DNA from 3 places in the Streptomyces arenae genome. Region 3 is predicted to be linked to each of the others. Evidence: predicted binding sites of a transcription regulator. Region 3 holds the regulator's gene; each other region holds the start of a gene.
The links. The regulator HspR, encoded in region 3, represses chaperone genes until heat shock. The targets are predictions, from matches to a motif close to TTGAGNNNNNNNNNCTCAA.
Positions count from the first base shown of each region.

Region 1: a site for HspR is predicted at 1,725-1,743, ahead of clpB (ATP-dependent chaperone ClpB). Genes of this name have one in related genera too.
Region 2: a site for HspR is predicted at 4,534-4,552, ahead of lon (endopeptidase La). Genes of this name have one in related genera too.

Region 1 covers NZ_JAKQYH010000014.1:2,704-13,129, forward strand. The annotation lists gene MB828_RS07585 (helix-turn-helix transcriptional regulator) at 1-805, opposite strand, end outside; gene MB828_RS07590 ((2Fe-2S)-binding protein) at 1,139-1,435, shown strand; gene clpB (ATP-dependent chaperone ClpB) at 1,808-4,441, shown strand; gene MB828_RS07600 (YbjN domain-containing protein) at 4,544-5,074, shown strand; gene MB828_RS07605 (hypothetical protein) at 5,107-6,285, opposite strand; gene MB828_RS07610 (signal peptidase I) at 6,481-6,843, shown strand; gene MB828_RS07615 (pyridoxal phosphate-dependent aminotransferase) at 6,860-8,047, opposite strand; gene MB828_RS07620 (hypothetical protein) at 8,187-8,507, shown strand; gene MB828_RS07625 (DUF2617 family protein) at 8,847-9,377, shown strand; gene MB828_RS07630 (polyamine aminopropyltransferase) at 9,462-10,426, shown strand, end outside.
Region 2 covers NZ_JAKQYH010000065.1:894-11,319, forward strand. The annotation lists gene MB828_RS30240 (HAMP domain-containing sensor histidine kinase) at 1-780, opposite strand, end outside; gene MB828_RS30245 (response regulator transcription factor) at 777-1,517, opposite strand; gene MB828_RS30250 (spermidine synthase) at 1,628-2,317, opposite strand; gene MB828_RS30255 (rhomboid-like protein) at 2,571-3,410, shown strand; gene MB828_RS30260 (GNAT family N-acetyltransferase) at 3,539-4,345, opposite strand; gene lon (endopeptidase La) at 4,575-6,995, shown strand; gene MB828_RS30270 (lysozyme) at 7,069-7,875, opposite strand; gene MB828_RS30275 (MarR family winged helix-turn-helix transcriptional regulator) at 8,154-8,645, shown strand; gene MB828_RS30280 (protein phosphatase 2C domain-containing protein) at 8,670-9,458, opposite strand; gene MB828_RS30285 (sensor histidine kinase) at 9,864-10,426, shown strand, end outside.
Region 3 covers NZ_JAKQYH010000068.1:138,903-149,328, forward strand. The annotation lists gene MB828_RS31570 (ArsR/SmtB family transcription factor) at 1-648, shown strand, start outside; gene MB828_RS31575 (heterodisulfide reductase-related iron-sulfur binding cluster) at 667-2,949, opposite strand; gene MB828_RS31580 (MraY family glycosyltransferase) at 3,175-4,194, shown strand; gene dnaK (molecular chaperone DnaK) at 4,289-6,124, shown strand; gene grpE (nucleotide exchange factor GrpE) at 6,121-6,777, shown strand; gene dnaJ (molecular chaperone DnaJ) at 6,814-7,989, shown strand; gene MB828_RS31600 (heat shock protein transcriptional repressor HspR) at 7,995-8,441, shown strand; gene MB828_RS31605 (fibronectin type III domain-containing protein) at 8,516-10,171, opposite strand.

The sequences.
Region 1 (10,426 bases), on a different contig from region 3:
GAGCCGTCTCGTAGGGGGCGCCGGCGCTCAGCGGCACGGCCCGGGTCCACATGAACTCGAAGACCTTGACCAGGTAGCGGACCAGGCCCGGGTGGCGCAGTTCCAGAGCGACCTGCTGGTCCTCGCGGATGGGGATGAAGGCGACCGTCTCGTCACAGATGATCAGGCGCTCCACCAGCTCGTCTATGGAGCGGTACTCCACCTTGCCGTCGGCGAGCTGGGCTCCGTAGGCCAGCTTCTCCTGGCTGTAGCGGGCGGTGTGCTGGTACAGCGTCCGGATCCGTACGCCCCGTTCTATGAGGGGCCGGTCGCGTTCCAGGCCGCGCAGCATGCTGGCCTCGGAGATCCGGTCGCTCGGCTGGACCGTGAGCATCTCCGTGTGGCACTGGGCGGTCGCCAGGTTGAGCGCGGTGTTGATGCGCTCGCCGCCTTCCAGGACCGTGATCGAGCCGCCGCCCGCCGTCGACTGGCCGCCGATGGACAGAAAGGGCTCGAAGGTCCCCGCGATGTCGGTGGCCAGCCGCCGGCGTTCGGTGATCTCGCGTTCGAGGGGGTTGAGACGCTGGGCCAGCGCGATGGCAGCCGGCACCGGCCGCAGCCAGTTCGGGTCGTCGGGATCGGGGTGCAGCAGGGCGGAGTCCATCAGGCAGGGCGCGGGTTCCGCGTCCGCGCGCGCGATGCGTCCCGCGCGCAGAGCGGCCGCATACAGCCGACTACCCTCCGTGCACAGCTCGTTCACGGCATGGGGATGTGTCGCATTTGAGTGACTTGTTACCAAAACTCCACCCCCCAGGGTCCTGAACATGCAGGAACATGATGCACCGATTGTGTGGCCACGACGTGCCCGAATGAGCCATCGTCGTACCTGACGGGGGAAAAGGGGACCTTCAAGTGAGGACGAAGCCGAAGATGCGTAACAAACTGCTTCGCTCGGTACTTGTCGCCGCCTTGTCCGCCGTCGCAGCCCTCGGGGTGCTCAGTGGCTTTTCGGCCGCCGGGAAGAGTGAGGTTCGTGCGAACAGCAGCTGGCCATCGGTTGCCGTGAACTCCGAGACTGCCGGCGCTACTGATTCCGTGACCGATGGAGCCGGGAGCTGAAGTGACCACCCCACCCGACGACCGATCCTTCCGCCGTGAGATGGCCACCGCGTACCGATCCGGCTGGCATTTCATCGACCTGGTCACCGCCATCCCCCACAGTGGTGACTCGCTGATGGTGACCGTCTTCGGAGAACCGGTGGTCGTCACGAGGGACGAGGACGAGGACGTACGGGCGTACCGATGCCTGCGCAAGCCGCGGGGCGCGCCACAGCCTGTGCGCTGTGCCGTCCGGTACGGCATGATTTTTGTGAATCTGGACCAACGGGACCATCGGCTGGCTGAGCCGGAGGTACCGGACGTGAGGACCATCTCGGCCACCCCCCGCAGTGCCTGACGCGATTCCCCCGTCGTAACAAAGATCGCTCAGGTGCTTCCCCCCGCAGCGGCGTCACCGTGACCTGAACACGGTGACGCCGCTGCAGTTTTGTGGGGACATTTCCTGGTATCGGCCGCTTCCGGCCATCATTCACGGTGGCCGAAACCCGCCGGTGGAACGGGTCGGCCGCCCCGGCCCCGCCGCGCCGACCTCCCCGGACACGCCACGCCGGCCTCCCCGTGCCCCCTCCCTGTACCCCTCCCGCACCTCCTGCGGAACAGTTGCCGGAAGACCTCCCGGTCTCACCTTGAGTGGAATAGACTCAAGTTTGTGTACGTTGGCTGAGTCAGTACCGGGACCAGCATGGGGACGTAGGAGGAGAACGCGAACGTGGACGCCGAGCTGACCAACAGGAGCCGGGACGCCATCAACGCGGCCAGCAGCCGGGCCGTGACCGAGGGGCACGCGGACCTCACCCCTGCCCACCTGCTGCTGGCTCTGCTGGCGGGGCAGGACAACGAGAACATCACCGACCTGCTCGCGGCCGTCGACGCCGACCAGGCCGCCGTACGCCAGGGCGCCGAGCGCGCGCTGGCCGCGCTGCCCAGCGTGACCGGGTCCACGGTCGCGCCGCCGCAGCCCAACCGCGACCTGCTCGCGGTCATCGCCGACGCCGGGGAACGCGCCAAGGACCTCGGCGACGACTACCTCTCCACCGAGCACCTGCTCATCGGTATCGCCGCGAAGGGCGGCGCGGCCGGCGAGGTGCTCGACCGGCAGGGCGCCACCGCGAAGAAGCTGGCCGAGGCCTTCCAGAAGGCGCGCGGCGGCCGCCGGGTGACCACCGCCGACCCCGAGGGCCAGTACAAGGCGCTGGAGAAGTTCGGCACCGACTTCACGGCCGCCGCCCGGGACGGCAAGCTCGACCCGGTCATCGGCCGGGACACCGAGATCCGCCGGGTCGTCCAGGTGCTGTCCCGCCGTACCAAGAACAACCCGGTGCTCATCGGCGAGCCCGGCGTCGGCAAGACGGCCGTGGTCGAGGGGCTCGCGCAGCGGATCGTCAAGGGGGACGTGCCCGAGTCGCTGAAGGACAAGCGGCTGGTGGCGCTGGACCTGGGCGCGATGGTCGCGGGCGCCAAGTACCGGGGCGAGTTCGAGGAGCGGCTGAAGACCGTCCTGGCCGAGATCAAGGACTCCGACGGGCAGATCATCACCTTCATCGACGAGCTGCACACGGTCGTCGGGGCCGGCGCGGGCGGCGACTCCGCCATGGACGCCGGCAACATGCTCAAGCCGATGCTGGCCCGCGGCGAACTGCGCATGGTCGGCGCCACCACCCTCGACGAGTACCGCGAACGCATCGAGAAGGACCCGGCGTTGGAGCGCCGTTTCCAGCAGGTGCTGGTCGCCGAGCCGACCGTCGAGGACACCATCGCCATCCTCCGTGGCCTCAAGGGCCGTTACGAGGCCCACCACAAGGTGCAGATCGCGGACTCGGCGCTGGTCGCCGCCGCGACCCTGTCCGACCGGTACATCACCTCCCGCTTCCTCCCCGACAAGGCCATCGACCTGGTGGACGAGGCCGCCTCCCGGCTCCGCATGGAGATCGACTCGTCCCCGGTCGAGATCGACGAACTGCAGCGCTCCGTCGACCGGTTGAAGATGGAGGAGCTGGCGCTGGAGAAGGAGACCGACCCGGCCTCCGTGGAGCGCCTGGAGAAGCTGCGCCGTGACCTCGCCGACAAGGAGGAGGACCTGCGCGGCCTCAACGTCCGCTGGGAGCGCGAGAAGCAGTCCCTGAACCGGGTCGGTGAGCTGAAGGAGAAGCTCGACGCCCTGCGCGGCACCGCCGAACGCGCCCAGCGCGACGGCGACTTCGACACCGCCTCCAAGCTGCTGTACGGCGAGATCCCGCAGCTGGAGAAGGAGTTGGAGGCCGCGTCCGAGGCCGAGGAGGAGACGGCCAAGGACACCATGGTCAAGGACGAGGTCGCCTCCGACGACATCGCCGACGTGGTCGCCGCCTGGACCGGCATCCCGGCCGGCCGGCTGCTGGAGGGCGAGACCCAGAAGCTGCTCCGCATGGAGGACGAGCTGGGCCGCCGTCTGATCGGCCAGACCGAGGCCGTACGGGCGGTGTCCGACGCCGTACGCCGGTCCCGCGCCGGCATCGCCGACCCGGACCGCCCCACCGGCTCCTTCCTCTTCCTCGGCCCGACCGGCGTCGGCAAGACCGAACTCGCCAAGGCGCTCGCCGACTTCCTCTTCGACGACGAGCGGGCGATGGTCCGCATCGACATGTCCGAGTACGGCGAGAAGCACAGCGTGGCCCGGCTGGTGGGCGCCCCGCCCGGCTACGTCGGCTACGAGGAGGGCGGCCAGCTGACGGAGGCGGTCCGCCGCCGCCCGTACACCGTGGTCCTCCTGGACGAGGTGGAGAAGGCCCACCCCGAGGTCTTCGACATCCTCCTCCAGGTCCTCGACGACGGCCGGCTCACCGACGGCCAGGGCCGCACGGTGGACTTCCGCAACACCATCCTGGTGCTGACGTCGAACCTGGGCAGCCAGTACCTGGTGGACCCGTCGCTCGGCGCCGAGGAGAAGAAGCAGCAGGTCCTGGAGACGGTCCGGCGTTCCTTCAAGCCGGAGTTCCTGAACCGCCTCGACGACCTGGTGGTCTTCTCGGCCCTGGAGAAGGACGAGCTGGCCCGGATCGCCCGGCTCCAGATCGACCGGCTCGCCAGGCGGCTCGCCGACCGCCGGCTCGCCCTGGACGTCACCCCGGAGGCGCTGGCCTGGCTCGCCGAGGAGGGCAACGACCCGGCGTACGGCGCCCGCCCGCTGCGCCGGCTGGTCCAGACCGCCATCGGCGACCGGCTGGCCAAGGAGATCCTGTCGGGCGAGGTCAAGGACGGCGACACGATCCGTGTCGACGCCTTCGGAGAGGGGCTGATCGTGGGTCCGGCGACCCCCGACGAGGCCGCCGGGAGCAGCGGTACGGAGACCGGAAAGACGCTCTGAGCTGAATTCCGCCAACGGGAGGTGAACCCGCCGGGGCGGGGGTTGCCACCCCCCTCCCCGGATGGGAGAGGATGGCAGGATCCGTATGAAGGGAAAAACACGGTGACCATCGACCCGTCCTCGATTCCGAACTTCGGGGGCCAGCCCGAGCCGCAGCCCCAAGGACCGGCGGGCCCCGTCGTCCCGGATCAGGATCTCGTGAAGCAGCTCCTCGACCAGATGGAGCTCAAGTACGTCGTCGACGACGAGGGTGACCTCGCGGCGCCGTGGGAGCAGTTCCGTACGTACTTCATGTTCCGCGGTGAGGACGAGCAGGCGGTCTTCTCGGTGCGCACGTTCTACGACCGTCCGCACAAGATCGACGAGAAGCCGCAGCTGCTCGAGTCCATCGACGACTGGAACCGGCGGACCCTGTGGCCCAAGGTCTACACCCACACCCACGACGACGGCACGGTCCGTCTCATCGGTGAGGCGCAGATGCTGATCGGCACCGGCGTCGACATCAACCACTTCGTCTCGTCCACGGTCAGCTGGGTGCGCGCCGCGATCGAGTTCGACAAGTGGCTCGTCGAGCAGCTCGGCCTGGAGGAGGCCGTCAACGAGGCGGACAAGCCCGAAGACGGCGACGAATAAGCAGCCGGGCAGGCAGCGGGCAAGCAGCAGACCTACAGCGGTGTGCGCGCGTACACGACGAGGTACGTGCCGTAGCCGAACGAGAGCCCGGCCAGGGCCGTGACCATCACCGTCGCGTGCCAGGGCCGGGCTCTCGCCGTGCGCACCAGCGCCCGGGCCGGCGGCAGCAGCAGCGGGAAGGCCGGGAGCAGGAAGCGCGGCTTCGACTCGAAGAAGCCCGAGCCGCCGAGCGTGATCAGCAGCAGCACGGCGCTGTAGACGAGCAGCGGGAGCGGGGCCCGGTCCAGGGCCAGCAGGGCGTACAGGACCACCGCGGCCGCCACGATCAGCAGGGCCACCGGGAAGACGAGGCGGTGGGCGCCCAGCAGCAGCTCACGGACGAAGCGCAGCGAGCCCCGGCCCAGGTCGAAGCGCGAGCCCCACAGGCGCTGCACGTCGAAGTAGCCGCCCAGCAGGTCGCCGGTGCGGCCGCCGACCCACAGGACGTACGCCGTCCAGCCGAGCGGGGCGAGCGCCGCGCCCGTCCACAGTCTGTGGGTAACCCGGCCGCGGTGGCGGCGCAGCTCGCAGGCGGCGGCGACGAGCACGGCCGCGGCGACCGCGAAGCCGTTCGGCCGGGACAGGCCCGCCAGCGCCGCCAGGGACCCCGCCCACAGCCAGTTCCCGGCCAGCACCGCGTACAGCGACCAGGCGGCGAACGCGGTCAGCACCGGTTCCGTGTACGCCATGGACAGCACCACGGAGTGCGGGAGCAGGGCCCACAGCAGCACCAGCGCGGTGCCCACCGCACGGCCGTGCAGCCGGGCCCCCACCGCGTAGACACCGGCCGCGGCGACGGCCGCCGCGGTCCAGGCCACGAGCAGCCCGGCGCCCGCCCCGCTGAGCGGCGTCACGGCCGTCAGAGTGCGGATCAGGGCCGGGTAGAGCGGGAAGAACGCCAGGTCGCTGTGGACGATGCCGGGCCCGAAGTGCAGGGTGCGGCCGTAGCCGTGCGCCGCGATGCCCAGGTACCACGCCGAGTCCCAGGACCGGCCGAGCAGCGTCAGCGGATGCCCGCCGCCCGCCCACGCGAGCAGCGCGAACACGGCCATGCCGGTGAGCCGGACCGCCGCGAACAGCCCCACGGCGACCCCGCCGGCCGTGACGAGGGACAGCCGGGTGCCGGGCCGCTGGGCGACGGGCGGGGCGAGGGCGGTGCTGGCGTGGCTCACACTGGCACAGTGCCGTCGGACGCCGAGGCGAGCGAGAAATAGGCGCCCGATGGGGGACTGCTACCGTCCGGCCGCGTGAACGACAGCGTGAACGACAGCGTGAACGATGGCTTGGGTGACGGCTTGGGTGACGGCGTGAACGGCCGCGTGGGCGAAGGCTCGGGTGACGGCGTGGGCAATGGCCCGGGTGACGGCGTGTACGTGGGTAACGCGGGTGTGGACGCGGCCCTGGACCGGGGGTGGCTGCTCGGGCACTTCAAGGGCCCCGGCAATCCGCGGCACAGCGAGGCCGTGGAGATCAAATGGGGTGTCCACCCGCGCGGCGACGAGCGGGCGCGGTGGGTGGAGGGCGAGGAGCGCACCGCCCTCCTCGTCCTCGTCAGCGGCCGCTTCCGCGTCCAACTCCCTGGCCGCAGCGTCCTGCTGGCGGAGCAGGGCGACTACGTCGTCTGGGGCCGCGGGGTCGGCCACTCGTGGGTCGCCGAGGAGGAGTCGGTGGTCCTGACCGTGCGCTGGCCGTCCGTACCCGGCTACGCCGTGCCGGATGGCTCCGCCTAGCCGGACCGGCCGCCGGCTACGACAGCTTCCGCAGCCGCTCCGCCGCCTCCTTCAGGACCTCCGCGCGCTTGCAGAACGCGAACCGCACGAACGGCGCGCCCGCCTCCCGGTGGTCGTAGAAGACCGCGTTGGGGATGGCGACGACCCCCGCCCGCTCCGGCAGCGAACGGCAGAACGCGAAGCCGTCGCTCTCGCCGAGCGGGCGGATGTCGGTGGTGATGAAGTACGTGCCGGCGGTGTCGTAGACCTCGAAACCCGCCTCCTTCAGACCCGCCGCGAGGATGTCGCGCTTGGCCCGCATGTCCTCGCGGAAGGACTCGAAGTACGCGTCCGGAAGGGCGAGGGCCTCGGCGACCGCGTACTGGAAGGGGCCCGAGGAGACGTACGTCAGGAACTGCTTCGCCGAGCGCACCGCCGCGACCAGCGCCGGGGCCGCCGTCACCCAGCCGACCTTCCACCCGGTGAACGAGAAGGTCTTCCCGGCCGACCCGATGGTGACGGTGCGCCCGCGCATCCCGGGCAGGGTGGCGAGGGGCACGTGCTCGGCGTCGTCGTAGACCAGGTGCTCGTACACCTCGTCCGTCACCACCAGCAGGTCCCGCTCCACCGCCAGCTCGGCGATCGCGGTCAGCTCGGCGCGGGTGAGGACCGTGCCGGTCGGGTTGTGCGGGGTGTTGACCAGCAGCAGACGGGTGCGCGGGGTGACCGCGGCGCGCAGCTCGTCGAGGTCGAGGCGGAACGCGCCGCCGTCCGGACGCAGCGTGACCGGCACCCGGGTGCCGCCGGCCATCGCGATGCAGGCCGCGTAGGAGTCGTAGTAGGGCTCCAGGGCGACGACCTCGTCACCGGGCTCCACGAGGGCCAGCAGGGCCGCCGCGATGGCCTCCGTGGCGCCCGCCGTGACCAGCACCTCGGCGTCCGGGTCGTACGACAGCCCGTACCGGCGCTCCTGGTGCGCGGCGATCGCGGTGCGCAGCTCGGGGACGCCCGGACCCGGCGGGTACTGGTTGCCGCGCCCCTCGCGCAGCGCGCGCACGGCGGCCTCCCTGATCTCCTCGGGGCCGTCGGTGTCCGGGAAGCCCTGCCCCAGGTTGATGGAGCCGGTGCGCAGCGCCAGGGCGGACATCTCGGCGAAGATCGTGGTCCCGAACTCGGCGAGCCGGCGATTGAGGAAAGGGCGTTCGCTGGAGGTCATGCCGGTCATCCTGCGCCCAAGCTCTGGACTTCCTCAACTCTGCTTTGGCTGGTGAGACGGCCGGGCATCCCAGGGTCACGCCGCGCTCCCGCGGCGGCCGGGGCGCCCACGGGGGGTCGTCCCAGGGGGAAGGAAAGCAGGTGACGCCATGAGCGCCGTGTTCGTCGTGGTGGTGGCCGCGATCGTCTGTCTGGCGATCGTCCGGGGGGTGGCCCGCAGGGGCGGGTCGGGCAAGGGGTCGGCGTCCGGCGGGGGCGGGTCCTCCTCGTACGACGGCTCGAGCAGTTGGTGGGCGGGGGACGGCGGCGGGTCGTCGTCCTCGTCGCACGGTGGGCACGGCGGGCACGGCGGGGGCCACCACGGGGGGCACTCCTGCGGTGGCGGTCACTCCTCGTGCGGAGGCGGTTCCTCCTGCGGCGGAGGGTCCTCGTGCGGCGGCGGCGGTGGCGGCTGCGGCGGGGGCAACTGACCGGGGGAGGGGGAGCGGGGGGAACGGGGGACGGGGCGTCCGGCGGGAGGGCGGGGGAGCTCTCCGCGGACGCCCCGGCGCGCGCCGGGTGCCCTACGGCGCACGACATGGTTGAACAGTTGAGCTGTGGAGCCCTCTGAGGGATGGAAACCCCACGAAGTTGGGTAAAAACGCTGTGGCAGCGCCACAGTTCATGATTCCCTCTAAATCACCAAAGCAGCACCTCGGACGTCCTGACGACACCCCTCCCCGGCTGGGCCGGCCGGGCCGCTCTCCCGGTGTCGACCGAGGTGCGCCGGACCACACTCCCCTTCTTTTGCGTGCTAGCGGAGCCGATCCATGCTCACGACCCTCAACACCTCCTACACCGATACGCGCGCGGCCGACCTCGCCTGGGCCCTGGGGCGCGAGCCGTTGCCCGCCCTGGCCACCCTCGACCTGGAACTGAGCGGGGCGAAGCTGCAGCTGAGACTGCTCGGCGCGTCCCACCAGGTGCTCCTGGAGGAGGAGCGGGGCGGCTGTTCGGAGACGGTGGCGTGCATCCCGGGGTCCAGCACCCCCCTGCCGCTCGGGGTCGCCAAGCGCAACGGCGACTGGGAGTACGAGTTCGCGGCCCGTGTCGAGGTGCTGTCACCCGGCTCCTTCGCGGGCCGCGCCCAGGAACTGCTCGCCCTGGTCTCCGAGCACCCGCACGGCCTCGCCGGGGTCTTCCCCGGCAGCCCGCACGCGTTCACCGCGCTGCTCGCCCAGCGCCACGAGGGCCAGGTGCACTGGCGGACCTGGCACGCCTACCCGCAGGACGGCCAGTTGGTGGCGACCAGGACCAGGGTCGGCGTACGGGCTCCGGTAGCGCAGTCCATCGGTCGATGACATAAACCAACTGGGCGTCAAGGCCCGCGAGTTCCACACGTGTGGGTGACGAAGCGTACCGAGTGAGTGACGTAACGTCGCAGAGTGATCGAACCGCACGCACCCGCCCCGCCCGGCGCACCGCCGCCCTGGGGCACGCCACGCGCGCCGCTGCCCGTGCGGCCGGGCACGGGCCGCCTGCTGGTTCTGGCGTGCGTCTTCGTCTGCGCGGCCTGCGGGCTGGTGTACGAACTCGAACTCGTCGCCCTCGCCTCGTACCTGATCGGTGACTCGGTCACGCAGGCCTCCGTGGTGCTGTCCGTGATGGTCTTCGCGATGGGTGTCGGCTCGCTCGGCGCGAAGCGGCTGCGCTGGCACGCGGCGGCCGGATTCGCCGCGGTGGAGGCCGTGTTGGCGCTGGTCGGCGGATGCAGCGCGATGGCCCTGTACGCGGTCTTCGCCTGGACCGGCGGCTGGGGCGGCCTGTGGGCGGCCGGTCCGCGCTGCCTGCTGGTCGCCTTCTCCCTCGCCATCGGCCTGCTCATCGGCGCCGAGGTGCCGCTGCTGATGGAGCTCATCCAGCGGATCCGCCGCCAGGACGCGGGCGGCGCGGTGGCCGACCTGTTCGCGGCGGACTACGTCGGCGCGCTGGTCGGCGGTCTCGCCTTCCCGTTCCTGCTGCTGCCGGTGCTCGGCCAGCTGACCGGCACCCTGCTCACCGGCACGGTCAACGTGGTGGCCGGCGGCGCCCTGGTCCTCGGCCTGTTCCGGCGCGACCTGTCCCGGCGGGCCCGCTGGACGCTGGTCGTCACCAACCTGACCGTCCTCGGCGTCCTCGCCTCCGCCGCCGTCCTCGTCGACGACTTCGAACGGGCCGCGCGGCACGCCGTCTACGGTGCCGACGTCCGGGTCGCCCTCCAGACAGACGTCCAGGAGATCGTCCTCGCCGGCGGCACCCACGGCCGGCCCCTCGACCTCTTCCTCGACGGCCGGCTGCGGGTCGGCGGCCGGGACGAACGCCGGTACCACGAAGCCCTCGTCCACCCCGCGATGAACGGCCCGCACGCGCG
Region 2 (10,426 bases), on a different contig from region 3:
GTGGATGCGCTCCGGGTCGGCGTGCGCGGTCAGCTCCGGCGGGGACACGTCCAGATGCAGATGGACGTCCGTCCGGGTGTGACTGCCGGAGTTCGAGGCGAGCCCGCGCGCCCCGGCGACCATGTTGGCCTCCTTGAGCACCCCCGAGAGGTACGGCCACACCTCGAAACGGCGCTGCCGCAGCGGCACCACCCCGTTGTCGAGGCGGGAGAGGTCCAGCAGCGTCTCCACCAGCCGGCCGAGGCGCTCGGTCTGCTTGAGGGCCGTGCGCATGGTCTCGGTGTCCGGCTCGGCGATCCCGTCCACGACGTTCTCCAGGACGGCCCGCAGGCCCGCGATGGGCGTGCGCAGCTCGTGCGAGACGTTCGCGACCAGTTCCTTGCGCTGGCGGTCCTGGGCCTCCAGCTCGTCGGCCATGACGTTGATCGTCTCGGCCAGGTCGCCCAGCTCGTCCCGGCGGTTCTCGCGCACCCGGCGCGTGTAGTCGCCCTGCGAGATCGACTTGGCCACCGTGTTCATGTCGTCCAGCGGCGCGGTGAGCGAATGCGCCACGAACTGCGTTATCAGCAGTGTGGCGATCATCGAGAAGACCGTGATGAAGCGGAGCTCCGTCTTGGTGTGCACCGCGATCATCGACAGACCCGTGGTGATCAGCACCGAGACGACGACCAGGGCGCCCAGCTTGGTCTTGATCGAGAACGGGCGCACCCCGCCCCAGGGCCCGGCTCCGGGGCCCCCTGGCCCTCCGGGGCCTCTCGGTCCGGCCGGCCCTGCGCTCATGGCGTCGGGGTCTCCAGCGCGTAGCCCACACCGTGCACGGTGCGGATCCGCTCGGCGCCGATCTTCCGGCGCAGCGCCTTGATGTGGCTGTCGACCGTGCGGGTGCCGGAGGCGTCCGCCCAGTCCCACACCTCGGCCAGCAGCTGCTCCCGGGAGAGCACCGCGCGCGGGGTGTTGGCCAGGCACACCAGCAGGTCGAACTCGGTCGGCGTGAGGTGCACGTCCTCGCTGCGCACCCGCACCCGGCGCTGGGCGTGGTCGATCTCCAGCTCGCCGAGGCGCAGGATGCCGGAGCGGGGCGTGGAGGCCGCGATGGCCGCCCGCTCCACCCGGCGCAGCAGTACGTGCACGCGCGCCGCCAGCTCCCGCATGGAGAACGGCTTGGTCATGTAGTCGTCGGCGCCGACCCCGAGGCCGACCAGCATGTCGGTCTCGTCGTCGCGCGCGGTGAGCATCAGCACCGGCACCGGCCGGGCGGCCTGCACCCGACGGCAGACCTCCAGACCGTCGAAGCCGGGCAGCATGATGTCGAGGATCAGCAGATCGGGCTGCCAGGCCTCGGCCGTGTCGACGGCGGCCGGGCCGTCACCCGCGGTTTGCACGAGGAATCCCTCGGCGCGCAGGCGGGCCGCGATGGCGTCGACGATCGTGGGGTCGTCCTCGACGACCAGAACACGGCGCTGGGCGCCCGCAGTCGCCGTCGCCGTGCCGTTCTGGGAGGTGTGTGTCTGCTCCATCGCCCGCCCCTGTGTGCTTTCCGGAACCAGTGGGGTGATCCCATGACTGCGATTGACGCTTGAATGATCCGCGTCAGGGATGCACATTACGGGGACAGGCGGCGCACTCGCTATCCAGGGCGGACGGCAAGGTGAACGACGTCCGGAACGCCCCGGGCAACCGGCATCTCTTCGGTACGCACCTGCGTGAACCCGGCATTCCGCAAGGTTTCTTCGAATTCCGCCGAGGGCTGCGCCGACCACACGGCCAGTACCCCGCCCGGTCGCAACACCCTTGCGCAGCTTGTGAGTCCGGCAGGCGAGTAGAGGCCCTCGTTGGCCGCGTCGACGGTCCAGCCGGGCCCGTTGTCGATGTCCAGGCACAGCGCGTCGAACGTGTCGCAAGTCTCATTGACGTACGCCACGAGATCGTCCTCGACGATCACCGTGCGCGGATCGGCGAACGCGCGTGCGGAGAACGCGGACAGCGGGCCGTCGCGGTGCCAGCCGACGACCGCCGCCTCCCGCTCCACCACCGTGATCCGCCCCCAGTGGGCGTCCTGTGCGGCATGCGCGAGCGAGAAGCCGACGCCGAGCCCGCCGATCAGCACGGCCGGCGCCGGCCGCCCGTCCAGGGCCGCCCGCGCGGCGTCCACCAGCAGCCGTTCCGAGCGGCCGTCGGAGGTGTCCATCAGGAAGCAGCCGTTGGCGATGATCTGCAGCAACTCGCCGTGCCTGCGCAGCACCACCTCCCCGTACGGACCGTCGCGCCGGTCCAGGACCACGGGGCGGCCGTCGTACGCGGAGGCTGCGGCAGTCATGCCGTCATCCTGCCCCAACAAGGCTTTGCGGCCACGCGAATTACGGGTGGCGGACAGTCGCACTCGGGTCACTCGTTCGAGGGGCCGCGCGGCGCTTCGCGTCCGCGGGCGGCGGGCGGTGACTCGTATGGTTCCTCCGGGCACCTCATGGTTCTTCAGAAAATCCTGAGAATCGCTCGGCGCGTGGCCTCGGTCATAGACAGCGGCTCGTGGGACGGCGAAGGGTGGAGTGAAACGGAAGGAGCGCCTCACCGTGGAACGGACCGCGAGGGCCGCGACGACGCCCCCGCCCGAGCCCGCCGCTGCTTCCGCCGGGCCGCTGCCGGCCGCCGAGGTCGCTCTGCTGCTGGACGGTGTGCCGCGGCAGCGTGGGCCGGTCGCGGTGGCGCTGCCGCCGGTTCCGCGGGCCGTCCCGCTGCCGCGCCCCTGGCGGCTGCTGCCCACCCCCACCGGCACCCCCGTCACCTTCGCCTACACCGCCGTCCTGGCCCTCACCTCGCTCTTCGCGAGCCATGCCGGTCCCGGTCTGCTGCACACCGTCTACCAGGACTCCAGCACCGACGTGGCGCATCTGGTGCGCACCCCGGTCTTCGTCCTGCTGGCCAGCGCGCTGTGGATCGCGGGCGGCCTGCTGTCGCCGTACGCCTTCGCCTTCGTGCTCGTGCTGACCGCGCTGGAACGGCGCATAGGGGGCGCCCGCGCGATCCTCGTCTTCCTGGCCGGCCATGTGCTCGCCACCCTCGCGACCGAGGTACCGGTGGGCCTCGCGGTACTGGTCGGCCACCTCCCCGGCACCTCCCTGCACCGCCTCGACTACGGCATCAGCTTCGGCGTCGCCGCCAGCATCGGCGCGCTCTGCGGACTGCTCACCCCCTGGCTGCGCTGGCCGCTGCTCGCCCTGGTCGGCTACGCCCTGCTCGCCGACCTCGTCGCCTTCCAGGACCCGATGACCAACTGGGGCCATCTGATCGCGCTCGGCATCGGGACGGCGCTGTGGCCGGTGGTACGGCGCTGGTACCGGGAGCAGGGCCCCGCCGGTGCCGGCACCGGCGCCGTCCCCGCGGGAGACCCGGGCGCGGCGGGCCGCCCCTAGGCTCCTGGCCCGCTCAGGTGTCCCCAGGGCCTGTTCCCGCTCCGCCGTCGCGCCGTGCAGGCGGTCGGTGAGGGGTGCGGCGTCGTCGTGGCTGGGCGCGCAGTTCCCCGCGCCCCTGACGGGGCGTTTCAGGTGGCCGGGGTCCAGACGTACGGGGTCGTGGTCGTCACGGCCTTGAAGCCCAGGCGTTCGAGGATCGGGGTGCTGTCGGGGGACGCCTCCACCAGGAGGTGGGCCGCGCCCCCGGCCGTCGCCCGGGCCGCGCGGAGGGCGACCAGGGCACGGTAGACGCCCTTGCCGCGCCACTCGGCCAGCGTGGAGCCGCCCAGCAGCATGGCGAAGTCGGTGTCCGGCCGGATCTCCACCCAGGCCGCCGAGACGACCTCGCCGCCCGCCTCGGCGACGTAGATCTCCAGGACGTCCGGTTCCGCCGTCAGCAGGCCCCGCAGATGTTCCGCGAGCCACGTCATGTCCTCGCCCCACACCGCCGTCTCCATCCCGGCGATGCGGTCCAGGTCCGCGTCGTCGGTGACCCGGCGGAGCGTCACCCCGGTGGGCAGTACGGGGGACGCCGTGGCCAGGTCGCCGGCCGGCGCGATCAGGACCGTCTCCTCGGGCTCGGGTTCGAAGCCCGCCGCGCGGAGCCGGTCGGTGAGGTCGGCCGGGGTGTCGTGCGCGCACACCTTCCACTCCACCGCCTCGCCGCGCGCCGCGAAGAAGTCCCGTTGCCGGGCGATCTGCGCGTCCAGTTCGCGGCCGCGCAGGCCGCCCCAGTCGTGCCGGCCGCCCACGAAGCCGCGGTGCTCGCCCACCACCCGCAGCAGGGGGCCGTCGTGTTCGTACGTGACCCCCGGAGCCGGGGTCGAGGGCTCCAGCGAGCGCATCTGGGCGTCGTAGGCGGCGAGCAGGGCCGCCGTGGTGTCGGTGTCTGTCACCGGGGGACCGTACGGGGAATGCACCCCAGCCGATCAACTGTTTTTCCCGTGTGCGCTCCCTGCTGAAACCCGTGTGCACTCCCTGTTGAGACCCGGGCGTTCTCCCCGCTGAGAGCACGTCCGGCCTGGTCACCGCTCGATCGCTCAGAGCGAACATATGCATGGGAACATTTCTGGGCGGCCAGGCATTGAGTCGGCATAGCTCAAGTTCACTGCCGAAGGGGAGATCATGGCTTCGACGTCCGCATCACTCACCCTCCCTGTGCTGCCGCTCGACGGCGAAGTCGTGCTGCCCGGGATGGTGGTCCCGCTGGACCTCAAGGATCCCGACGTCCGCGCCGCCGTGGAGGCGGCCCAGGCCGCCGCCCGTGACGAGCCGGGCAAGCCCAGGGTGCTGCTGGTGCCGAGGATCGACGGCGCCTACCCGAGCACCGGTGTGCTCGGCACCGTGGAGCAGGTCGGCCGGCTCGCCGACGGTGACCCGGGCGCGCTGATCCGCGGCCGTCACCGGGTGCGCATCGGCGCCGGTACCACCGGCCCGGGTGCCGCCCTGTGGGTGGAGGGCACCCGCATCGACGAGAACGTCCCGGAGCCGGTGCCCGGTCATGTCACCGAACTGGTCAAGGAGTACAAGGCCCTCGCCACCGCCTGGCTGCGCAAGCGCGGCGCCTGGCAGGTCGTGGACCGGGTGCAGGCCATCGACGACGTCTCCGCGCTCGCCGACAACTCCGGTTACTCGCCCTTCCTGACCACCGAACAGAAGATCGAGCTGCTGGAGACCGTGGACGCGGTCGCCCGCCTCAAGCTGGCCACCCAGCAGCTGCGCGACCACCTCGCCGAGCAGGACGTGGCCGAGACCATCGCCAAGGACGTCCAGGAGGGCGTCGACAAGCAGCAGCGCGAGTTCCTGCTCCGCCGTCAGCTGGAGGCCGTCCGCAAGGAACTGCGCGAGCTGAACGGCGAGAAGGACAAGGACGGCGACGAGTCCGACGACTACCGGGCCCGGGTGGAGGCCGCCGACCTGCCGGAGAAGGTCCGCGAGGCCGCTCTCAAGGAGGTCGACAAGCTGGAGCGGTCCAGCGACCAGTCCCCGGAGGGCTCGTGGATCCGCACCTGGCTGGACACCGTCCTGGAACTGCCGTGGAACGAGCGGACCGAGGACCGGTACGACATCCAGGGCGCCAAGGCGGTCCTGGACGCCGAGCACGCCGGCCTGGAGGACGTGAAGGAACGGATCACCGAGTACCTGGCGGTGCGCAAGCGCCGTAACGACCGGGGACTGGGTGTCATCGGCGGGCGCCGCGGCGGTGCCGTGCTGGCCCTCGTCGGCCCGCCCGGCGTCGGCAAGACCTCGCTCGGTGAGTCGGTCGCCCACGCGATGGGCCGCAAGTTCGTCCGGGTCGCCCTCGGCGGCGTCCGCGACGAGGCCGAGATCCGCGGCCACCGCCGTACCTACGTCGGCGCGCTGCCCGGCCGGATCGTCCGCGCGATCAAGGAAGCCGGTTCGATGAACCCGGTCGTCCTGCTCGACGAGATCGACAAGGTGGGCTCCGACTTCCGCGGCGACCCGGCCGCGGCCCTGCTCGAAGTCCTCGACCCGGCGCAGAACCACACCTTCCGCGACCACTACCTGGAGGTCGAACTCGACCTGTCGGACGTGGTCTTCCTCGCCACCGCCAACGTCCTGGAGGCCATCCCGGAGGCCCTGCTCGACCGTATGGAGCTGGTCCGCCTGGACGGCTACACCGAGGACGAGAAGGTCGTCATCGCCCGTGACCACCTGCTCCCGCGCCAGCTGGAGCGGGCCGGCATCGACCAGGGCGAGGTCGTCCTCGACGAGAGCGCGCTGCGCAAGCTCGCCGGCGAGTACACCCGCGAGGCGGGCGTGCGCACCCTGGAGCGGTCGATCGCGCGGCTGCTGCGCAAGGTCGCGGCCCAGCACGAACTGGGCGAGCGGGAGCTGCCGTTCACGATCACGGACGCGGACCTGCGCGCCCTGATCGGCCGGCCGCACCACGTGCCCGAGTCCGCCCAGGACCCGGCCGAGCGCCGTACCGCGGTCCCCGGTGTGGCCACCGGTCTCGCGGTCACCGGAGCGGGCGGTGACGTCCTCTTCGTGGAGGCGTCGCTGGCCGACCCGGAGACGGGCGCGGCGGGCCTGACCCTGACCGGTCAGCTGGGTGACGTGATGAAGGAGTCGGCGCAGATCGCCCTGTCCTTCCTGCGCTCGCACGGAGCCGAACTGGAACTGCCGGTCGGCGACCTGAAGGACCGGGGTGTGCACATCCACTTCCCGGCGGGCGCGGTCCCCAAGGACGGCCCGAGCGCGGGCGTCACGATGACCACGGCGCTGGCGTCGCTGCTCTCCGGGCGGCTGGTCCGCACGGACGTGGCGATGACCGGTGAGGTCTCGCTGACCGGCCGCGTGCTGCCCATCGGCGGTGTGAAGCAGAAGCTGCTCGCCGCCCACCGCGCGGGGGTGACGACCGTCGTCATCCCGAAGCGCAACGAGGCCGACCTGGACGACGTCCCGGCCGAGGTGCTGGACAAGCTCGACGTCCACGCCGTGACCGACGTCCGGCAGGTCCTGGAACTGGCGCTCGCGCCCGCCACGAACGGCGCGGCGCCGGAGGTTCCGGCAGCGGCGTGACGGACGCTGCCGGACGCAGAGGGCCCGGGTCCCCGCGAGGGTTCCCGGGCCTTCGCCCTGACCGGCGGGGCGCTCAGCCGTTGGCGAGCGCCACCACCCGGTCCAGGGCCCCGTTGAACTTGTCGTGGTCCCCGACCGACGGACCGGTCGACGTGTACTGCCACATCGTGTACGTCGACCAGCCGGCCGGCAGCGTGCCCACCTCCGAGGCGTACCGGGCGATCCAGAGCGGGTTGGCGGACGCGAACCCGGCGTAGTTGCCGGTGCAGTCGGACCACCAGCTCGTCGCCGTGTAGATGACGGCGTCCCGGCCCGTCCGCGCCTTGTACCGGTTCAGGAAGTCGGTGATCCAGCCGACCATCCCGCTCGCGGACTTGCCGTAGCACGCGTCGCCGTACGGGTTCCACTCGATGTCGAGGACGCCCGGCAGGGTCCGGCCGTCCTTCGACCAGCCGCCGCCGTGGTCGACGAAGTAGTCGGCCTGGGCCGCGCCGCCCGTGGTGTCGGGGGTCGCGAAGTGGTACGCGCCGCGGACCATGCCGACGTCGTAGGAACCGTTGTACTGCTGGGCGAAGGACGGGTTCGTGTAGTACGTGCCTTCCGTCGCCTTGGCGTACGCCCATCGGACCCCGCTGCCCAGCAGGGTCGACCAGGCGACATCGCCCTGGTAGCTGGCGACGTCCACCCCCTCCGTCTGGGTGGCGAGGCCGGTCCTGGGGGTGCCGTTCTGGCCGTCGTGGGCCAGCACGCCCGTGCCCATGTACGCCGAGCCGCGGGCGGGGACGGCGGGGTCGGCGTGCACGGGAGCGGGGGAGAGCGCCGCGCACAGCAGCGCGGCGAGCGTGGTGAGCAGGGCGGGGACGGGTCTGAGCACAGGCATGACGTGCCTCCGTGGGGTGAGGGGATCTCAGGTATGCCAGAGCCGACCGGTGCGACCGGCGCGACACGAGGGCGCGGGGCACGAGGTCACACGGCTCGACCACTGGTGTGCGCATGCCATCGGTGGTCCGCGTGGGGAACGTACGCACGTGGCGGCCGCCGGTGAAGGGGATCCGGAGGCTGCCGTTGGTCTACGCCTGCGAAATACTTGGCGAGCTGCGGCGACGACGGGGTTTGACGGAAACTTTCAGGACTGCGAAACCGATCAGGGGTGCTGACGTGCACGAGGACGAGAAGGGCGAGGGCCGGCGACCCGCCGCCGAGCTGCCGCCGACCGGCGCGGACCAGGAGTTCCTGGCGCTGGAGCGCGAGTTGACGGTGCTGCTGCGGCGCGCCCGGGCCAGCCAGGGCGAGATGGCCCGGGAGGTCCACCCCGACCTGGAGTCCGCCGCCTACGGGCTGCTGGTCCGGCTCGACGAGTGCGGCGGCCGGCGCGCCACCGAGCTCGCCGCCTACATCGGCGTCGGCAAGGCCACCATGTCCCGCCAGCTGCGCGCCCTGGAGGAGCTCGGCCTGATCGCCCGCGAGCCCGACCCGGCCGACGGACGGGCCTGGCTGGTCGCCCTCACCGACGAGGGGCGGCGCCGGGTCGGCACGGTCCGCGAGGCCCGCCGCGGCCGCTACGTCCGCCAGCTCGCCCACTGGCCGCGCCCCGAGGTCGCCGAACTGGCCCGGCTGCTCCACCAGTTGAACGACGTCATGGAGAAGTAGCCCGCGGCCGTCGCCGGGCGCGCCTCACAGCTCGACGTACACCACCGTCGCGTCGTCGTGCGTCTTGCTCCGCCCCAGGAACATCCGCTCCTCGCGGTCGGCCGCCTCCAGCCCGCGCACCTGGTCCACCAGCGCCCGCGCCCCCTCCTTGCGGACGACGTCGAGGAGGGCCGTCCAGTCACCCTCGCGGAACTTCTCCGTCCAGCGGGTCGCGCCGTCCGTGAGCGCGGCGAGGGCGGCCACCCCGGAGCGGGGGACGGTCCCGGTCACCGCGCGGGCCGCCACCGAGGGGTCGGCGGCGGCCGTGAAGAAGCCGCCTTCCTTGTTGCGGACCGTGGCGTCGGCGACCGCGTCCGAGGCCAGGGCGGAACGGGGGAGCCGGTCCAGCCGGTCGTCCAGGACCGGCGTGAGGGCGCCGCCGGGGGAGCGCAGGAGCAGCACGGAGTCGGACAGGACCAGGTACTCGACGGCGTCCTCGGACCAGCGCGCCAGGACCACGGTCGCCTGCGGCGTACGCGGGTGAGAAAGGTCACAGGAGTCGGCATGTGCGGCGGCTGTGCGACGGATCGCTTGCTCCAGGACCTCCCGCAGCGTCAGATCTCCTCGCGAAACGGTCAGTTCGGTCAGCGCACCGCCCAGCCGCGCGGTGAACCAGGGGACCGAATGCAGACACCCGGTGCCGTCCCTCGGCGGGGTGACGCCGTCCAGGACGATCACGCAACCCCCCTGTCCGGAGGCGGGAAGGCAGACACCGGCGAAGTCCTCGTTGGGGCGGTCCTGGGCGCCGGGTTCCGAAATGACCTCAGTACGCATTCGGCCAGTCTGCACGACCCCTTCACACGCTTCACCAAAGGCTGGCAACAACCCGGGAAACGGTACGGTCCCGCAGGTCAGCCGCCTGTTTTGGGCTGGAATGGAGTACTCCGGGAAGGCGTGTCGGCGAATCCTGCCAAAGCCTGCCGTCCGCGTCCAACCGGCCAGCCGGAAAAGGCCCCCGCACGGTCCGCCGGAACTTGCCCGCCAACTCCCCTCCGATGTTCACTCCTTCGGGTGGCGGGTCAGGTGATGCGAGACCACCGCCCACCGGCGCTGGGAGGGTCGGGAACCGACATACGGTGCACGCATCGGGTGTACGCACCACGTGGCACCGAATGCCGGAGAACATGACGGGGTGCCACCCAACCCCTTGGGTACACGAGTTCAGGAATGCGAGCACCGGTGCAGAAGACGCGGCCTCGGCGCACAGGCAAGAAGACGGTCCCCGAGACGGGCACCGTCGCCCCCGTCGGCTCCGGCCGCGCCAAGCACGTCAGGACCCGGCTGATCGTGGCCGTGGCCGTGGTGGCCGCCGCGATCGCCGGAGCGGGCGGTCCCGCCCTGCTGACCGCCTCCGGGCAGCTCAGCGACTCCCAGGACCTGGTGACCCTCGCCGGACGCACCCAGGACGCGCTGGCGCTCGCCAACTCCCTCGCCGACGAGCGGGACGAGGCCACCTCCTACATCGCCGCGGGCCGCCCCAAGTCCAAGGCGCCCTCGGAGGACCGCGGCGCCCGGGTCGACCGCCAGGTCGAGGACCTGCGCGCGGACACCGACGCCCCCGGCTGGCTGCGCGCCGACCTCGACGGCATCGCGGCCGTCCGCCGCGCCGCCCTCACCGGCAAGAGCACCGCCCTCCAGGCGCACGACGCGTACTCGCGGACGATCACCGAACTGCACCGGCTCGCCGAGGAACTCGCCGAGCAGACGCCCCCCAGGGCCGGCTCCGGCGCCTACGCGCTCGC
Region 3 (10,426 bases):
GAACTGATCCGCCGGTACCACGAGGTGGCCGTCGTACCGTACGGGGAGGAGATGGCCGGGGAGCTCGTCGCCCACCGCGGCCTGCTCGCCCGTGCGCTGCTGACCGGCGGGGTCGAGGCACTGCTGGCGAGTCTGGGGCCCCGGTTCCGCTGGCGCCGGCCGGTCCTGGAAGTGGACTACCGCACGGACCGCGACCTCCATCTGCGCGGGCGCGGGATCAGGATCGTCCCGACGTACTTCTCGTGGGGGACGCCGGTCGCCCTGGCCGACGCCGGACTGCCGCCCGTGCTCTCGTACCCGCTGAGCCCGCCGCCGGTGCCCGAGGAGGCGCTCCCCACGGAGCGCGTACCGCTGGGCGCGCTGCTCGGCGGCACCAGGGCGCGGGTGCTGCGGTGTGTCGCCGACGGCCTGACCACGGGAGAGCTCGCGCGGGCCGTGGGGGTCTCCCTCTCCGGTGCCAGCCGGCACACCACGGTGCTCCGCGACGCCGGACTGACCACCAGCCGGCAGGTCGGTCCGACGGTCCTGCACACGCTGACCCCGCTCGGGGCCGCGCTGCTCGGGCAGGCGCTGGGCGGGGGGCCCGGGAACGACGACGCCCCCCAGGCCCGGCGAGGGCGTGGGGGGCGTCGAACGGCGCGGCCGTGACCGGCGCCGCCATTCTCGTTACTTCACCGGCTCGGGCTCCGGGGCGTTCTCCTGCTCCGCCTCGCCGGCCGGGTCCACCGGGGTGCGGACCGAGTCGAGGAGCAGCTGGGCCACGTCCACGACCTGGATGGACTCCTTGGCCTTGCCATCGTTCTTCTTGCCGTTGACCGAGTCGGTGAGCATGACCAGGCAGAACGGGCAGGCGGTGGAGACGATGTCGGGGTTCACCGACAGGGCTTCGTCGACGCGCTCGTTGTTGATGCGCTTGCCGATCCGCTCCTCCATCCACATCCGGGCGCCGCCGGCGCCGCAGCAGAAGCCGCGCTCCTTGTGGCGGTGCATCTCCTCGTTGCGCAGGCCCGGGACCTTGCCGATGATCTCGCGCGGGGGCGTGTAGATCTTGTTGTGGCGGCCCAGGTAGCAGGGGTCGTGGTAGGTGATGATGCCCTCGACCGGGGTGACCGGGACCAGCTTGCCCTCGTCCACCAGGTGCTGGAGCAGCTGGGTGTGGTGGATGACCTCGTAGTCGCCGCCGAGCTGCGGGTACTCGTTGCCGAGCGTGTTGAGGCAGTGCGGGCAGGTGGCGACGATCTTCTTCGCCGACTTCGGCTTGCGGGACTCCGCCGTGACCTTGCCGTCGTCGTCCAGCTCCTCGCCGAACGCCGTGTTCAGGGCCATGACGTTCTCCATGCCGAGCTCCTGGAACAGGGGCTCGTTGCCCAGGCGGCGGGCGGAGTCACCGGTGCACTTCTCGTCGCCGCCCATGATCGCGAACTTGACGCCCGCGATGTGCAGCAGCTCGGCGAAGGCCTTGGTGGTCTTCTTGGCGCGGTCCTCGAGGGAGCCCGCGCAGCCGACCCAGTACAGGTACTCGACCTCGGTGAGGTCCTCGATGTCCTTGCCGACGACCGGGACCTCGAAGTCGACCTCCTTGAGCCACTCCAGGCGCTGCTTCTTCGCCAGGCCCCAGGGGTTGCCCTTCTTCTCCAGGTTCTTGAGCATCGTGCCCGCCTCGGACGGGAACGCGGACTCGATCATGACCTGGTAGCGGCGCATGTCGACGATGTGGTCGACGTGCTCGATGTCGACGGGGCACTGCTCGACGCAGGCGCCGCAGGTGGTGCAGGACCACAGCACGTCCGGGTCGATGACGCCGTTCTCCTCGGCGGTGCCGATGAGGGGGCGCTCGGCCTCGGCGAGGGCGGCGGCGGGGACGCCCGCCAGCTGCTCCTCGGAGCCCTTCTCCTCGCCCTCGGCGGTCTTGCCGCCGCCGGCCAGCAGGTACGGCGCCTTGGCGTGCGCGTTGTCCCGCAGGGACATGATCAGCAGCTTGGGGGAGAGCGGCTTGCCGGTGTTCCAGGCCGGGCACTGCGACTGGCAGCGGCCGCACTCGGTGCAGGTGGAGAAGTCCAGCAGGCCCTTCCAGGAGAACTGCTCGACCTGGGAGACGCCGAAGACGTCGTCGTCACCGGGGTCGGTGAAGTCGATCGGCTTGCCGCCGGAGGTCATCGGGAGCAGGGCGCCCAGCGAGGTCTCACCCGTGGCGTTGCGCTTGAACCAGATGTTCGGGAAGGCCAGGAAGCGGTGCCAGGCGACACCCATGTCGGTCTTCAGGGCGACCACGATCATCCAGATGAACGAGGTCGCGATCTTCAGGCCGGCGAAGAAGTAGGTGAGGTTCTGGAGCGTGGAGACGTCCATGCCCCGGAACCAGGAGACGACCGGGTACGAGATGAAGAACGACGCCTCGTAGGAGTCCACGTGGTGCTGGGCGCCCTCCAGGGCGTGCAGCGTGAAGATGCAGACGCCGACGATCAGGATGACCGTCTCGACGAAGTACGCCTGGCCGAAGTTGGAGCCGGCGAAGCGGGACTTGCGGCCCGGCCGGTTCGGCTTGCTCAGCTGGCGGATGGCGATCAGCACGAGGATGCCGAGGACCGTCATGGTGCCGATGAACTCGACGAAGACGTTGTACGGCGCCCAGTCGCCGATGACCGGCAGGATCCAGTCGGCCTGGAACAGCTGGCCGACGGCGTTGACGATGGTCAGCAGGAGGGAGAAGAAGCCGACCGCGACGAACCAGTGCGCCACGCCGACGATGCCCCACCGGTTCATCCGGGTGTGGCCGAGGAACTCCCTGACCACGGTGACGGTCCGTTGGACGGGCTCGTCGGTACGGGTGCCGGCGGGCACGTTCTGACCGAGCCGCAGGAAGTTGTAGATCTGCAGGACGGCGCGGGCGAACAACGCCACGCCGACCACGATCAGAACCAGCGACACGATGATCGCGGCGAGTTGCATGGGGGCTCCTCGGGCCTGCGAGGGGTCTCTTCGGGTCTCTTCGCGAGTGTTCCCGAAATTACTAAGCGGTAACTTATGCAGTCCGTCTGAGACTACCCGCATCTTTACTCGCACTGTAGCCAGGTGCGGAGTGATCTGGATCGCTGAGGTCTGCCTGTGCTCCGGTCCCGCAACCCGATCGTGTTATTCGTACAGAATGGTTACATTCAGGTCTAATTTGGACCTGTGCTCTACGGGATCGCCGCCGCCACCACCGCCCTCCTGCTCGCCGCCGTCCTCGCCGCCCTGATCCGGCCCCCCGCGCTGCGGCTCGGCCTGGTCGACCGCAGGCGGGCGCGGCCCGTGCCGGCCCTGGGCGGCCTCGCCGTCGTCGGCGCCACCTGTGTGGTCGCGGGCGCCGGCGACTGGAGCGGGGTCGCCCCCCTCGGCACCGGGGTGGGGGAGCTGCTGATCGCCGGGGCGGCCGTGTCCCTGCTCGGGGTGGTCGCCGACGTGTGGCGGCTGAAGACCAGGTTCCTGCTGTTCGGTACGGCCGTGGCGGCGGCCTGTGTGGTGCCGTACGGGGAGTTCGGGATCGCCGGCGGGGTGCTGGGCGTCGGGTGGATCGCGTTCGTCGCCGTCGCCTTCAAGGGGCTCGACCACGCGGACGGGCTGGCCGGGACGGTCGGGGTGGTGACGGCGTTCGGGGCCGGCGCCTGTGCTGCCGCCGAGGTGATGGACGGGCTCGCCGTGCTGCTGAGCGTGCTGGCCGCCGCGCTCACCGGGTTCCTGATGCACAACTGGCATCCCGCGCGGATCGCCCTCGGGGCCACCGGCTCGCTGTTCGCCGGGTTCGTGCTGGCCGCGGCCGCGCTGCTGACCCGGGCCGGGCACGATCCCGTCGCCAGCGCGGGGGTGCTGTTCGCGCTCACCGCCGTCGCGGGCGCCGACGTCCTCGTGGTGATCCTGTCGCGGCTGCTGGCCGGGCGGCCGGTGCTGCGGCGCGGGCCCGACCATCTCGCGCACCGGCTGCGGCGGCTGGGGCTCACCCCGCAGGGCTCGACGGTCGTCCTGGGTGCCGGATCCTTCGCCGGGGTACTCGTCGCGGTGCTCGTGCACGGTGGCTGGGTCGGACGGACGGGCGCCACATGCGTCGCCTGCGTCACCGTCAGCATCGTGCTGCTACTCCTTCGGGTGCCGGTGTATGAGCCTCGACGTACTGAATCCACGCAGGTCAGCGGCCACTTGCGTGTAAGGAACGGATAAGACTTGAGTCTCTATGACTCAGGTCTGTTGACCCGTGGCTCCGGTTGATGCACACTTGAGTCCGTTCCACTCAAGTCAGCTGGAGGAAATCACCATGGCACGTGCGGTCGGCATCGACCTGGGCACGACTAACTCCGTCGTCAGCGTTCTTGAAGGCGGCGAGCCCACCGTCATCACCAACGCCGAGGGTGCCCGGACCACGCCGTCCGTCGTCGCCTTCGCGAAGAACGGCGAAGTCCTCGTCGGCGAGGTCGCCAAGCGTCAGGCGGTCACCAACGTGGACCGGACCATCCGGTCCGTGAAGCGTCACATGGGCACCGACTGGAAGATCCAGCTGGACGGGAAGGACTTCAACCCCCAGCAGATCTCCGCGTTCATCCTGCAGAAGCTCAAGCGGGACGCCGAGGCCTACCTGGGCGAGAAGGTGACCGACGCGGTCATCACCGTCCCGGCCTACTTCAACGACTCCGAGCGCCAGGCGACGAAGGAGGCCGGTGAGATCGCGGGCCTGAACGTCCTGCGCATCGTCAACGAGCCCACCGCGGCCGCGCTCGCGTACGGCCTCGACAAGGACGACCAGACGATCCTCGTCTTCGACCTCGGTGGCGGCACCTTCGACGTGTCCCTCCTGGAGATCGGTGACGGCGTCGTCGAGGTGAAGGCCACCAACGGCGACAACCACCTCGGTGGTGACGACTGGGACCAGCGCGTCGTCGACTACCTGGTCAAGCAGTTCGCGGCCGGTCACGGCGTGGACCTCGGCAAGGACAAGATGGCCCTCCAGCGCCTCCGCGAGGCCGCCGAGAAGGCCAAGATCGAGCTGTCCTCCTCCACGGAGACCTCGATCAACCTGCCCTACATCACCGCCTCCGCCGAGGGCCCCCTGCACCTTGACGAGAAGCTCACCCGCGCCCAGTTCCAGCAGCTGACCGCGGACCTGCTGGAGCGCTGCAAGACCCCGTTCCACAACGTCATCAAGGACGCCGGCATCCAGCTCGGCGAGATCGACCACGTCGTCCTCGTCGGCGGCTCCACCCGGATGCCCGCCGTCGCCGAGCTCGTCAAGGAGCTGACCGGCGGCAAGGACGCCAACAAGGGCGTCAACCCGGACGAGGTCGTCGCCATCGGCGCCGCGCTCCAGGCCGGTGTCCTCAAGGGTGAGGTCAAGGACGTCCTGCTCCTCGACGTGACCCCGCTGTCCCTCGGCATCGAGACCAAGGGCGGCATCATGACCAAGCTCATCGAGCGGAACACGACGATCCCGACCAAGCGGTCCGAGATCTTCACCACCGCCGAGGACAACCAGCCCTCCGTCCAGATCCAGGTCTACCAGGGCGAGCGCGAGATCGCGGCGTACAACAAGAAGCTCGGCATGTTCGAGCTGACCGGTCTGCCGCCGGCCCCGCGCGGTGTCCCGCAGATCGAGGTCGCCTTCGACATCGACGCCAACGGCATCATGCACGTGACCGCGAAGGACCTGGGCACGGGCAAGGAGCAGAAGATGACCGTCACCGGCGGCTCCTCGCTGCCGAAGGACGAGGTCGACCGGATGCGCCAGGAGGCCGAGCAGTACGCGGAGGAGGACCACCGCCGCCGCGAGGCCGCCGAGACCCGCAACCAGGGCGAGCAGCTCGTCTACCAGACCGAGAAGTTCCTCAAGGACAACGAGGACAAGGTCCCGGGCGAGATCAAGACCGAGGTCGAGGAGTCCATCGCCGAGCTGAAGGAGAAGCTCAAGGGCGAGGACACCGCCGAGATCCGCACCGCCACCGAGAAGGTCGCGGCCGTCTCCCAGAAGCTGGGCCAGGCCATGTACGCCGACGCCCAGGCCGCGGGTGCCGCCGCCGGTGGTGCCCCCGCCGGTGACGCCGCCGACGACGTGGTGGACGCCGAGATCGTCGACGACGAGCGCAAGGACGGTGCCGCGTGACGGAGGAGACCCCGGGCTTCGAGGAGAAGCCCGACGTCCCCTCCGGCGCCACCCCCGACGACGCCGAGCCGAAGGCCGCTCCCGCACAGGGGGCGGCCCCGGCCGGGGACTCAAGCGCACAACTGGCCGGTCTGACGGCCCAGCTGGACCAGGTACGCACCGCGCTCGGCGAGCGCACCGCGGACCTCCAGCGCCTCCAGGCCGAGTACCAGAACTACCGCCGCCGAGTGGAGCGCGACCGGATCACGGTCCGGGAGATCGCCATCGCGAACCTCCTGACCGAACTCCTGCCCGTGCTCGACGACATCGGCCGCGCCCGGGAACACGGCGAACTGGTCGGCGGCTTCAAGTCGGTGGCCGAGTCGCTGGAGACGGTCGCGGCGAAGATGGGCCTGCAGCAGTTCGGCAAGGAGGGCGAGCCCTTCGACCCGACGATCCACGAGGCGCTGATGCACAGCTACGCGCCGGACGTCACCGAGACGACGTGCGTGGCCATCCTGCAGCCCGGGTATCGCATCGGCGAGCGCACCATCCGCCCCGCGCGGGTGGCGGTCGCCGAACCGCAGCCGGGGGCGACACCGGCGAAGGCCGAGGGGTCCGAAGAGGCTCCCGCGGCCGGGGACGAGAAGGACAACGGCCCTGAGGAGGGCTGACGAAATAAGGACCGAGCGGAAGGAGGGGCGTCGGGGATGAGCACCAAGGACTTCATCGAGAAGGACTACTACAAGGTCCTCGGCGTCCCCAAGGACGCCACCGAGGCCGAGATCAAGAAGGCGTACCGGAAGCTCGCCCGCGAGTTCCACCCGGACGCCAACAAGGGCAACGTCAAGGCCGAGGAGCGCTTCAAGGAGATCTCCGAGGCGAACGACATACTCGGCGACCCCAAGAAGCGCAAGGAGTACGACGAGGCGCGCGCCCTCTTCGGCAACGGCGGCTTCCGCCCCGGGCCGGGCGCGGGCGGCGGCAACTTCAACTTCGACCTGGGCGACCTCTTCGGAGGCGGCGCCCAGGCCGGGGGCGGCGGCTTCGGCGGCGGCGGCTTCAGTGACGTCCTGGGGGGCCTGTTCAACCGGGGCGGGGGCGCGGGCCAGCGCACCCAGCCCAGGCGCGGCCAGGACATCGAGTCCGAGGTCACGCTCAGCTTCACGGAGGCCATCGAGGGCGCCACGGTCCCGCTGCGGATGTCCTCGCAGGCCCCCTGCAAGGCCTGTTCGGGCACCGGCGACGCGAACGGCACCCCGCGTGTGTGCCCGACCTGCGTCGGCACCGGCCAGGTGGCGCGGGGATCCGGCGGCGGCTTCTCGCTGACCGACCCCTGCCCGGACTGCAAGGGCCGCGGCCTGATCGCGGAGAACCCCTGCCCCGACTGCAAGGGCAGCGGGCGCGCCAAGTCGTCCCGGACCATGCAGGTCCGCATCCCCGCCGGGGTGACCGACGGCCAGCGCATCCGGCTGCGGGGCAAGGGCGCACCGGGTGAACGCGGCGGCCCCGCGGGCGACCTGTACGTCATGGTGCACGTCGACACCCACCCGGTGTTCGGCCGCAAGGAGGACAACCTCACGGTGACCGTCCCGGTGACCTTCACCGAGGCGGCGCTCGGCGGCGAGGTCAGGGTCCCGACCCTGGGCGGACCGCCGGTCACCCTGAAGCTGCCCCCGGGCACGCCCAACGGCCGCACCATGCGCGCCCGCGGCAAGGGCGCGGTCCGCAAGGACGGCACCCGCGGCGACCTCCTGGTCACCGTCGAGGTGAGTGTCCCGAAGGACCTGTCGGGGAATGCTCGTGACGCACTGGAGGCGTATCGCGAGGCGACCGCGGGCGAGGACCCGCGGGCCGAGCTGTTCGAGGCCGCGAAGGGAGCATGACAGAGATGGACGGCCGTCGGCGCAACCCTTATGAACTGACCGAGGAAACCCCGGTCTACGTCATCTCGGTGGCTGCCCAGCTCTCCGGACTGCACCCGCAGACGCTGCGCCAGTACGACCGCCTCGGCCTGGTCTCCCCGGACCGCACGGCCGGGCGGGGCCGGCGCTACTCGGCCCGCGACATCGAACTGCTCCGCCAGGTGCAGGCGTTGTCCCAGGACGAGGGCATCAACCTGGCCGGCATCAAGCGCATCATCGAACTGGAGAACCAGGTCGTCGCGCTCCAGCAGCGCGTCGCCGAGCTCCAGGCGGCGGTCGACGGCGCGGCGGCCGCGATGCAGCAGCGGGAAGCCGCGGTGCACGCCTCGTACCGCCGCGACCTGGTGCCGTACCAGGAAGTGCAGCAGACCAGCGCGCTGGTGGTGTGGCGGCCCAAGAAGGCCAAGGACTGACCTGCGCGCGTACGAGCGGGGCCCGGAGGATCCTCCGGGCCCCTTCGTGTGTCACCGGCCGGCGAGCCGGTGTGTCACCGGCCCACGAAGAAGTCCAGCGACGAACTCTGTTCGCCCTGCCGCCCGTAGGCGTCCACGGCGTACACGGTCACCGTGCACGGTCCGTTGTACGGAGGCGTCCAGGAGAGGTTCCCGGTGGTGGACAGCAGGGTGCCGCTGACCCCGCAGGCACCGGCGACCTCCCAGGAGTACCCCTGGAGTCCGCGGTCCTCGTCGCCCGCGCCGGGCGCGGCCGTCACCCTGACCGGGGAGCGCGCCGGGATCCCCTCGCTGACCAGGGTGAGCTTCGGGGCGGCCGGGCCGGTCGCGGTGGCCGGGGAGAGCCGGTCGACGGTCGACTCCGCCGAGGGCGCCGACTCGGCGCCGTCCCCGTCCACGGCGGCGACGTAGTAGTACGCCTTGTGCCGCGGGGCCGAGGTGTCCTCGTAGGACGCGCCGGAGCTGCTCCCCAGCAGGGTCCAGGCGCCGTTGAAGACGGTCCGGCGGTACACGTGGTAACCGCTGACGGCCGGGTCCCCGGACGGGGTCCAGCTCAGGCCGGTGGCGGCGTCCGCGGGGGTGGCCGTGAGGCCGGCCGGGGCGGCCACGGCGGACGCCGCCGGGCGGGTGGCCGTCACGTGCGCCGAGACCGCGGAGACGTTCCCGGTGGTGTCGACGGCCTGGACGGTGTACGTGTAGGGCGTACCGGCGTCCGCGGTGGCGTCGGTGAAGCCCGGCAGGCCCAGGAACTCGGGCCCGTCCGGGTCGGGCTCGCCGCCCCGCGAGGCCCACAGCTCGTAGTGGTCGAGGTCCTGTGCCGAAGAGGCCTGCCAGGTCACGACGTTGCCCGCGGTGCTCGCGCGGACGGTCACCCCGGTGACCCGCTCCGGAGCGGTGCGGTCGGCCGTGGTGACCTTCTGGTCGGCCGTGCCCGCCGACACGTTGCCCGCCCTGTCGTAGGCGCGCACCTCGTAGTAGTAGACCTTCCCGTCCACGGGCAGCGAGCTGTCGGTGTACGACGTGGCGCCGGTGGCCGCCAGCGGTGTGCCGCCGAACGAGGTGCCCTGCGGGCGGCGGTAGACGCGGTAGCCGGAGAGGTCCATCTCCTTGTTCTTCGACCAGGTGAGCCGGGCCCTGCCGGTGGCGGCGTCGTACGACACCGTGGCGCCCGCCGGGGTGAGGGGCCTGACCTTGTCGACGCTCGCCGAAGTACGGGGCGTGTAGGCGAACTTGACCTTCGCGGCGCCGGTCCAGTTGACGTAGTCGACGCGAATCGTGTGCTTGCCGGACGGGACGGTCACGTTGACGGTCCTGCTCACCGTCCTGCTGGTGTTCTTCCACAGGTCGACACGGCGGGTGCCGTCGACGTAGACCCGGATGCCGTCGAGGCCGGAGGCGGCGAGCGCGAAGGGGCCGCCGGAGCCGAAGTCACGGGTGACGGTCCAGCGGACGCCGAAATTGTCCTTCGGGAGGCCGGAGGCGGGGGCCCCGCTCCAGCTCTGGTCGATCGCGCTGTCGCAGTCGGTCTTCTTCGGGGTGCCCTTGAACGTGGTGTTCGCGAACAACTGGCGTTTGTAGACAGGAGAGGTGCAGGCCGTGGCCGCGGATGCGGTGACGGCCGCGCCGCCGAGCAGGGTGCCGGCGGTGGCGAGCACCGCGGCGGCGGCCACGGTGCGGCTGGCTGGGTTCATTCGATCCTCTGGTCGTACTCCGTACACCGGTGTCAGCCGGTGCAGATGTCGACTCACGAGGAATGGACTTGGTTGTACTGATCTTTGCCTTCCCATGAACTCCCTGTGGGTGGAGGGTCCGTAAAGGGTGCTTGGAGACGGTTCCGCGATGTCTTCACAGGGTCGGCGGAGCGTGGTGTTGCGCACTCGTTAAGTAGTTCCGCTTGACGCCGGGTGTGGCGTACGCGTTGGCTTTTCAGACATCTGGGTCCTCTA